Regions from separate parts of the Pseudoalteromonas sp. Z9A6 genome, predicted to be linked through region 2. Evidence: riboswitches for the same ligand, from Rfam matches in the RefSeq annotation. Region 2 holds a riboswitch; the other holds the start of a gene.
What was found. A riboswitch is a leader RNA that binds a small molecule or an ion and turns the genes downstream of it on or off. The one in region 2 is predicted to bind lysine.

Region 1: another riboswitch for lysine. It lies ahead of dapA (4-hydroxy-tetrahydrodipicolinate synthase); the one in region 2 lies ahead of lysC (lysine-sensitive aspartokinase 3).

What each region holds. Positions count from the first base shown of each region.
Region 1 covers NZ_WTKZ01000015.1:30,883-35,313, reverse strand. Annotated here, with positions in the region: gene GQR53_RS08150 (PLP-dependent decarboxylase) at 1-888, opposite strand, end outside; gene GQR53_RS08145 (2,3,4,5-tetrahydropyridine-2,6-dicarboxylate N-succinyltransferase) at 888-1,628, opposite strand; gene dapA (4-hydroxy-tetrahydrodipicolinate synthase) at 1,644-2,528, opposite strand; lysine riboswitch at 2,719-2,919, opposite strand; gene GQR53_RS08135 (DNA-3-methyladenine glycosylase I) at 3,111-3,806, shown strand; gene GQR53_RS08130 (protein adenylyltransferase SelO family protein) at 3,818-4,431, shown strand, end outside.
Region 2 covers NZ_WTKZ01000004.1:111,696-116,126, reverse strand. Annotated here, with positions in the region: gene GQR53_RS02805 (sodium-dependent transporter) at 1-240, opposite strand, end outside; gene GQR53_RS02800 (4'-phosphopantetheinyl transferase superfamily protein) at 382-1,140, shown strand; gene lysC (lysine-sensitive aspartokinase 3) at 1,200-2,603, opposite strand; lysine riboswitch at 2,679-2,851, opposite strand; gene nhaD (sodium:proton antiporter NhaD) at 2,953-4,200, opposite strand; gene GQR53_RS02785 (hypothetical protein) at 4,424-4,431, shown strand, end outside.

The DNA.
Region 1 (4,431 bases), on a different contig from region 2:
GCCGCTTAAAATTACTTGTTCTTGATTGTAGTTTTGTTTGCGCTCTACTACTGGGTTTGCGTAATGACCGCATTCGCCCACGGCATAGCGACCAAGTTCCATCCATAATTCTTCTACACCCGCATCATTTTTAATTTTAGCGAGCGCAGCAATTAAGTCATCCCAATCAAGTGTTGCTTCGTTTTGTGTATAAGGAATACCTAAACCACCACCTAAATCTAAAATCTTAAGGCTAATATTTAAATCGCTGGCAAGTTGGCTAAGAGGTGCAATCATTTGTGACCACAAATCGCTTAGCTTTTGCGTGCTAAGCATGTTGCCCCACTGAAAAATATGCAGGCCGTCAAATTTAAGTGCAGGGTAGTCAGCTACATTGAGTGCTTGCCACTCATCACAACCCATACCAAACGGCGTAAGGCTATCGCCGCCCAGAGGGTTTTTTTCACCTTCAGGCCAGCGTAATTGCACTCGCAGTAATACTTGTAACTGCGTGTTTTGTAGTTGTGCTTGTTGGTTTAACCAACGTACTTGATTGAGGCTTTCTGCTACGAATATACGCACGCCGCGCTCAATAAAGTGTTTAATTTGTTTAGGGCTTTTTGCAGGCCCTGTGTTGAGCACGCGCTGCGAGCTAATACCTTGTGCGAGTACTTGCTCAAGCTCACCTTTACTTGCTACGTCAAAATTAAAGCCAGCACTGTCTAAGCTTTGAATAATTTTAGACAGTGGGTTTGCTTTTACCGCGTACCACAGTTTTACATCGGTTTGCGCAACTAAACGCGCAAGATGCGTGTTTAGTTGATCTAAATCGTAAACAAAAAAAGGTGTATCAAGTTGTTGTGTAATTGTATTTACAGCGGTTTTGATAGGCGTGCTCAAAAAGCTCATTATCGTAAAACCTCTTCAAGCAATAACGATGCATCGCTTTTCTCGTCGCGGTATTTAACTATTAACGCACACGACATGCTTAGGCCTTGCTCGCGCGCCCATTCGTTTGACGCAGGGCGAGAGCCCGGTATTACAATCGCGTACTCTGGGATTGGCTCGCCTTTATCTAGTTGGCGCTCGTTTACGCAGTCGTATACCGGAATAGTTGCTGATAAACGCACGCCTGGGGCAAGTACTGCGCCTTTTTTAATGACTACGCCTTCAACAATAATACAGCCAGCGCCAATAAAGGCGTCGTCTTCCACAACTACTGGGCTTGCACCAATTGGCTCAAGTACACCACCAAGCTGAACTGCAGCGCTTAAATGTACGTTTTTACCTACTTGTGCACAAGAACCCACTAATGCGTGGCTATCTACCATTGTGCCTTCGTCGATATATGCGCCAATGTTTACATACGCTGGTGGCATAATAATCGTGCCTTTAGCAACATAAGCACCACGGCGAACACTTGAGCCACCTGGTACCATACGAACGCCATCGTCAGTACTAAACTCTTGTGGAGCTAGGTTATGTTTATCAACAAAGCCGCCTGCAAACTCAGTATTAGTGCCATTTTTAAAGGCTTCTAAAATGCCTTGCTTTACTTCTACGTTAGCTTGCCATTGGCCGCTTTCGTTTTGTGATGCTGCGCGTACTGCGCCCGATTCTAAATTATTTAATAGTTCTAACCAGCTCATTATAAAAACCTGTATTTAATGCCAAGATAAAATGGTGTTGTTTGCAGTTGTGATGCAATCGGTTTGAGTTAACTCAAGATGTGTTAAAGGTGGACGAAGTTGCGGGCTGCTTAAGCGGCCTTGCAAATGCATCAGTACCTTTACGGGAATAGGGTTTGCGACAGCAAATAGGCTATTAATAGCGCTTGACCACAGGGCAAATAAATTAGGGTGTTGACCACTTAAACTGCGCTGAACAAACTCGTGAGTTTGTCCAGGCCATGCGTTTGCAGCTACCGACACCAAACCTTTTGCGCCAGCTTGAGCAAAATAAGGCATTAGCGCATCGTCGCCACTAAAAATAGCTAAATTAGGCGCCGCTTGGCGGTAAGCTTCAAACTGAGCAATACTGCCGCTCGCTTCTTTTAACGCCCATAAGTTTTTATTGTTTTGTAAGTTTTGAATTGTTGCCGCTGGGATGCTAACAGCGCTTCGACCTGGTACGTTATAAAGCATACATGGGTGAGCGCTTGCATTTAGTAGGCTTTCAAACCAATGAGTTTGACCTACAGCGCCAGGCTTTGCATAAAGCGGTGAGCCAAGTAAAAAGCTATGAATTGGGAGTGTATTACAGTAGTTAACCCACTCAATTTGTTGCTTTAAGTTACTACCGCCGACAGCTACCATGAGTGGTACTGTTGGTTTTAGCTGGCATACGTGCTCAACAATGGCTTGTTGTTCTTTTAGCGTTAGTGCTAAACCTTCGCCCGTACTGCCAAGTAGCAAAATACCGTTATGTGCCGCTTCTTGATCACTAACCAGCTTAGTTAACGTGTTGTAGTCAACATCGCCGTGTTGATCAAATGGCGTAACGAGCGCGGTCCACAGTGAGTAGTCGTTTAAATTGAAGTTGTTGATCATCTCTCACGAACTTATAATTTGTACCAATTTTATTAAAAACGTGATCATTTTAGCGATAACTAATTTAATGTAATTGGTATTATTCGAAGAGTTAAAAAGCTTTATGGAAGGAGCCGCATTAACGTCGTTCGAACTAATAATTCGAAGAGCGAATGGGCTTAAAATAATAGGGCGCACGGCCTTAATATTTAAGACCAGAAGCTCTCCACCAAACTAACAAGCTGCTTTTTATAAACAGCTATTGGTGACAGTCGCTAGGGTTCAACCTAGTCGCCCGAAATAAACACCTCGCAAAAGTGGTTACTTCTCGGCGTTAATTCCCCTCACGTATGCTTACTGGAGTTTGCGCTCCTAACATACGCTACCTGAATAACGCACCTCTTCTAGCCCTTTGCACCTGTTTGTAGAGTAAAACTTACAAACCTGTGCAATTTAAATAGGGTAATTACGGCGATTAAAGCATTTTAGCCGTCTAGGTGTCAAGCGACTAAATACAGATTAATTCATCGAAAAGAGGGGTGGTTACGTATTAGGTGCTTTTCTCGTACACTAGCAATATAAGTAGTGAGGTATTTAATTAGTATGGAAAAATTTAGCGATATTTATAAGCGAGCGGTAGAGCGAAAAGGCTCTGAAAAAATGCTTAAGTTATTACTTGCAAAACCGCTATCTAAAAAACAACTAAGCACGTTAAGTGACGACGATTGGCTTGAAGAATTTACTCGAAAAGTATTTCAAAGCGGCTTTTATTGGTCAGTCATAAATAATAAGTGGCCGGGCTTTAGAGAGGTTTTTTGGGATTTTAGCGTTGACAAGTTATTAATGATGCCACCTGATATGCTGGAACAAAAAGCAACGGATGAGCGCATTGTTCGTAACTATAAAAAAGTAAAAACAATTACCGAAAATGCTTACATGATCCACGAAATAGCAGGGGAACATGGCAGTTTTAGTCAGTTTATCGCTAATTGGCCAACAGAGGATATTATTGGTTTGTGGGCGTATTTAAAAAAACATGGTTCGCGTTTAGGCGGAAATACAGGGCCTTATGCGCTGCGAGCACTTGGTAAAGATACATTTTTACTATCACGCGATGTAGAGAATTATTTGCGTGCCCATAAAATTATAGACGGCGGCTTACAAACTAAAAAGTCACTAAATGCAGCCCAAGCTTTTTTTAACGAAATGCAAAAGCAAAGCGGCTTAAGTATGCAAGAGTTAAGCTTAATTGTTGCTTATGGCGTAGGTGACAACCGGGTTGGTATAAGTCAGCAATAATAGGAATTACCATGAAATTAGTGCCAAGATACACAGATATTGCGGAAAATTTCGCAATAGAAGATTTCCCTGCAAGTGTCGCCTCTCCTCAGCTACTACTGTGGAATGAGAGCTTAGCAAAACAATTTAATATTAACGTTGCGGCTGATTTGCGTGCCAGCACTTTTAGCGGTAACGAAAAACAGGCGATTCCTGCAGTAGCACTTGGTTACTCTGGGCACCAATTTGGACATTTTTCACCCCGCTTAGGCGATGGACGAGCGCACTTACTGGGCGCTATTAGTGATGATGAAAACCAGTTATGGGATATTCAATTAAAAGGCTCTGGTGCTACTCCTTACTCAAGAGGGGGAGATGGGCGTTGTGCTCTTGGTCCTGCTATTCGTGAATACGTAATGAGCGAAGCAATGCATGCACTGGGAGTTAAAACCACACGCTGCTTAGCGGTTGTTGGTAGTGGTGAAACGGTTTATCGTAATCCGCCACAAGCTGGGGCTATCGTTACGCGTGTAGCAACTAGCCATATTCGTGTTGGCTCGTTTCAATATTTAGCGACGCAAGGCGATGTTGAAGGGCTTAAAAATTTAGCCGATTTAGCTATAGAGCGTCACTACCCAGAAATAAC
Region 2 (4,431 bases):
TGCATCGCCCAATGCTTTTACAGGATTAGCTTGTGCTTTGTGGCCTAAATAAAGTTCGGTATACAGCGCAGGAAGCGCAAGTAAAAATATAACAATAAAATAAACCAGTAAAAAAGCACCGCCGCCATGGTTGGCCGCTTGCGTAGGAAAACCCCAAATATTACCCAAACCCACTGCTGCGCCAGCAGCGGCTAAAACAAAACCAAGTCGGCTTTGAAACCCATCACGCACTTGTGCCATACATCTACAAATCTGTTATTATTTTGATTATTGTGAATTAAACCATATTTCATGCCGGCTGAGTAATAAAATTGTACACAGCCTTTGTTAGTGGCGCTAACCGCTCACAATATCAGCGACTTCTTTTGCTTTAGGGCTTTTATGACTGAACACTATTTTAAAAATGCCTTGAGTATTACTTCAACTCAATTGGCAAACTTGTCTTTAGCGAGTAGCAGCATTTTATTATTTAATGCTAAAACACTTGAGCTTAGTGACTTTAATTTGCCTGATTGCTTAAGCCCATTTGAGTTAACCATTATAAACCGCCGCAAAAGCCCACAAGCTAAGCAAGAGTATTTAGCTACGCGGTTATTGTTAAAACACCTTATTAAAATAACGCAGCCGCAACATGCGCACGTGGCACTTAATAAAATGAGTACCGAATTTGACGAGGCAAGCTCAAAGCTGCAAATACACGTAAATGGTGATGTTATTAATACCTGTATTTCGCACTCGCATGGTTTAGTTGGGGTTGCGCTAAATCTTGATAAAAGTGAGTTTGGTTTTGATATTGAAAAAGTAAGCCTAAAGCGCCCGTTTGAAAAGCTTGCTAAGCATTTTTATCATAATGATGAAATTACACTTATCACCAAGCCTACTCATACCCAAGCCCAAGCAGATACGTTTTTTAGAATTTGGACATTAAAAGAGTCACTTGCTAAAGCCACCAGCCGCCCTATTGCAAAGTTACTTAGCCCTAATGTGTTTGACGAATTAAATAGTGCAAAGCTGAGTGCTTGCAGTAATAACGTTACTGTAGTTGATAGCAGTGACAGCAATGTTTGTTTTGATGTAAGTGTGGTGCATAAAAAAAGCATCGACTGGCGATGCTTTTTATTAAATGATTTTGTTAAGTAACTTTATTAAGTGACTTTACTAGGTAACTTTACTAAGTGATTTCCCTGAATAACCGTTACTTATGCAGCAAAATCGTTTTCTAATAAACGGCTATGAATAGACTGTACTACGTTATCTGACTCAGTTTGCTCTACTAAAAAGCACAGGTTGTGCTTACTAGCACCGTGGCAAATTAATCGAATGTTAAAGTCTTTTAGTACACTCATTAAGTTCATTTCGTGTTGGCGTAATTGAATCTCAGAGCCAATAAGTGCCACCAATGTTAGGTTGTTTTCTACCGAAACATGGCAAAACTCTGCAAGCTTATCTAGGCATTCTTGATCAAGCTCTGGGCGCGATGCGTTTTGCGCGTTATCAAGGGTTATAGCTACGCTGATTTCTGATGTAGTTACCAAATCTACCGATATATTGTATTCACTTAATAGTGTAAATACGCGTGCTAAAAAGCCACTTGCTAGGAGCATTTCTGGACTTTTAAGCGTAAGCAAAATTTGGTTTTTACGTTGTGTTACTGCGCGTATACCTGGTTGCTGCGATTTTTCGCGCTCAATCCACGTACCGCCACGCTCAGGCTCGCGGCTAGAACCTACAAACACGTTAATGTGGCTACGGCTTGCTGGTAAAATAGTCGCTGGGTGCAATACTTTTGCGCCAAAGGTTGCCATTTCAGCGGCTTCGTCAAAACTTAAGCGTGCAATAGGCGTCGCTTTTGCGCACAAACGCGGGTCAGTGCTAAAAATGCCCACTACGTCAGTCCAAATATGCACACTTTTAGCGTTAATCGCTTCTGCTAATAATGCAGCGCTGTAGTCTGAACCACCACGTCCTAGCGTTGTGGTGTGACCGTATTCGTCACTACCAATAAATCCCTGAGTTACAATTACTTGAGCGTCTAATAACGGAATTAAATGTTCTTTAGCGGCTTGCGCTGTGGCTGCAACATTGGGCGTTGCTTTACCAAATTGGCTGTCGGTTTTAAGCACCTTGCGCACATCAAAGCGATCGGCATTTAAACCTTGTAAACGCAGCACCTGAGCAAATAAATACGACGATAAACGCTCACCAAAGCTAAGTAGCTCGTCGTGTTGCTGATCGGTTGTTAGTGGCTCTTGAGCCAATGTTTGAAATGCTTTTAAGGTTTCGTTAAAGCCAACCGCTAAATCGGCATCTAGCGATAATTCATCTAAAATAGTTTGTTGAATAGCAAGCACTCCATTTATGTGTTCTTGGCGCTCACTAGGAGTAATGCTTGATTTACACAGTGCAACTAAGTGATTAGTTACGCCGGCACTAGCGCTCACGGCAACAATACGTACGCTTTTATCTGCAACAATAATTTCGCTACAGCGACTCATCGCTTCAAAATTTGCAACACTGGTTCCACCAAATTTGGCAACGATGTAATCTGATTTTGCGCTTAACTCTGTTTGAGGCACTGTTTGTGGCACTGATTGGGTAGTCATTTAGTCTCCTTTCGCGGTATCCAAACCGCAATAAAACAAGAAGAACTTGGCAAAGGAATGCTTGAAGATAAGTCCACTGCCAGAAGCTCTCCACCTATATTGGTGACAGTTTTGAGGATTCAGCCCCATAAACCGAAAAACAATGACGACGTACCATTATTTTCCTCGGCGAGTACTTCCCTCCTTAATGATCATCGGCTTTCGTCGCCTAACATTAAGTACCTAAGTATCGCACCTCTTCTGAATGCTTTATTAACCAGTGGCTAATAAAACAAAACCCCACTAAGTAGCGGGGCTTTGAAAGTTATCGTTTAGACGTCTAGCTGTCAAGCATTTAATAATTTATGAGTTAAATAAAACTGCCCATGTAATACGAGCCCGCATATCCAACCGTGTAACAAATTAATAAATGCAGCGATAAACGCAAGTAGCTCATAAAGGTAAGCGCTTTAACTTTACTCATGGCAATAATGCCCGCAGCCGAACCAATAATAAGCATTGAACCGCCCACGCCCGTTGCATACGTAAACGACAACCAGTGTTGTTGGCTCATTACTATATTGGCTTTTAATAATGCAGCGGTAAGCGGTACGTTATCGACCCCTGCTGATAATATGCCCATTAAGTAGTTTGCGTATTCTGGTGCCATTACCGTGTATAGGTCGGTAAATTTACTCAACATACCAATTTCTTTAAGTGCGCCTACAAGTAAAAGTACACCTACAAAAAACAATAATGTATCGTATTCTATATCGCGAACAAAATCGATTATGTCTTTGTTAATGTCTTTTTTGCGCATTAAAAATTGCGCCACTAAAAACATCACTGATAAGCCAAACAAAAAGGTTAATAGAGGCGGTACGCTGTAAATTACACTTAGCGTAAGTGTGCTCACTACGGTAGATAAAAATATAACAGCAATAGTTATGTCGGTTTTTTCGATGCGAGTTTTACCTGCACTAGCAAACTCAACACGCCCTTTCATACCAATAGATAGTAACGCGGCAAGCAGCATAACACTTGTAAGTGCTGGCGCTATAAGTAGTAATAAATGAGCAATGGTTACTTTGCCATCTAAAAATATCATTAGTGTGGTTACGTCACCGGTTATTAGCGATACCCCACCTGAGTTAACCCCAAACACAATAAGCGTGGCGTATTTAACGAGCTTTTTAGGTTCAAGTTTTAACGACATAACAACCGCAAGCGATATAAGCGTCGCTGTTACGTTATCTGAAATCGATGAAAACAAAAATGCAAAACCACCCACCAAAAACATGAGCTTTTTTTCGCTAATACTTTTTGGCATAACACGGTGCACAATATTTTCTATAAACCCCTTTGAATTTAAATACGCTACAAAGGTCATTGCAGCCATTAAAAATAGCCATAGCGAGGCAATTTCTAAAATATTTTCGTTTAGGAGGTGCTGAATTGTATCGGGGCTTTGCCCGTGAAGAGGGTATATAAAAAGAAGAATCCAGCAAAGCGTACCAAAAAACAGCGTGGTTTTAGCTTTATTAACATGGATTATATCTTCTATAACGATCAGTAAAAATGCAATCGCTATCAGGGTTAGAATAATCGAGGAAACCATGGTAGTTAAACAACCTTTGATATAGTTTTAAAAAACACACAAATAACGTTCCATTTCATGTGCCTATTTTCGGCGCGAATTTTAGCACTGCCTCTATGCAAAAACTATTATTAAATGGTCTTAAAAACGAATACTATATACAGACAAGGTTAATTAAAAAATACGTAATAATGAGTATGAACACAATACTCAATAATAAAATACTAGGATGTTGTAACCTCTTATGATCCC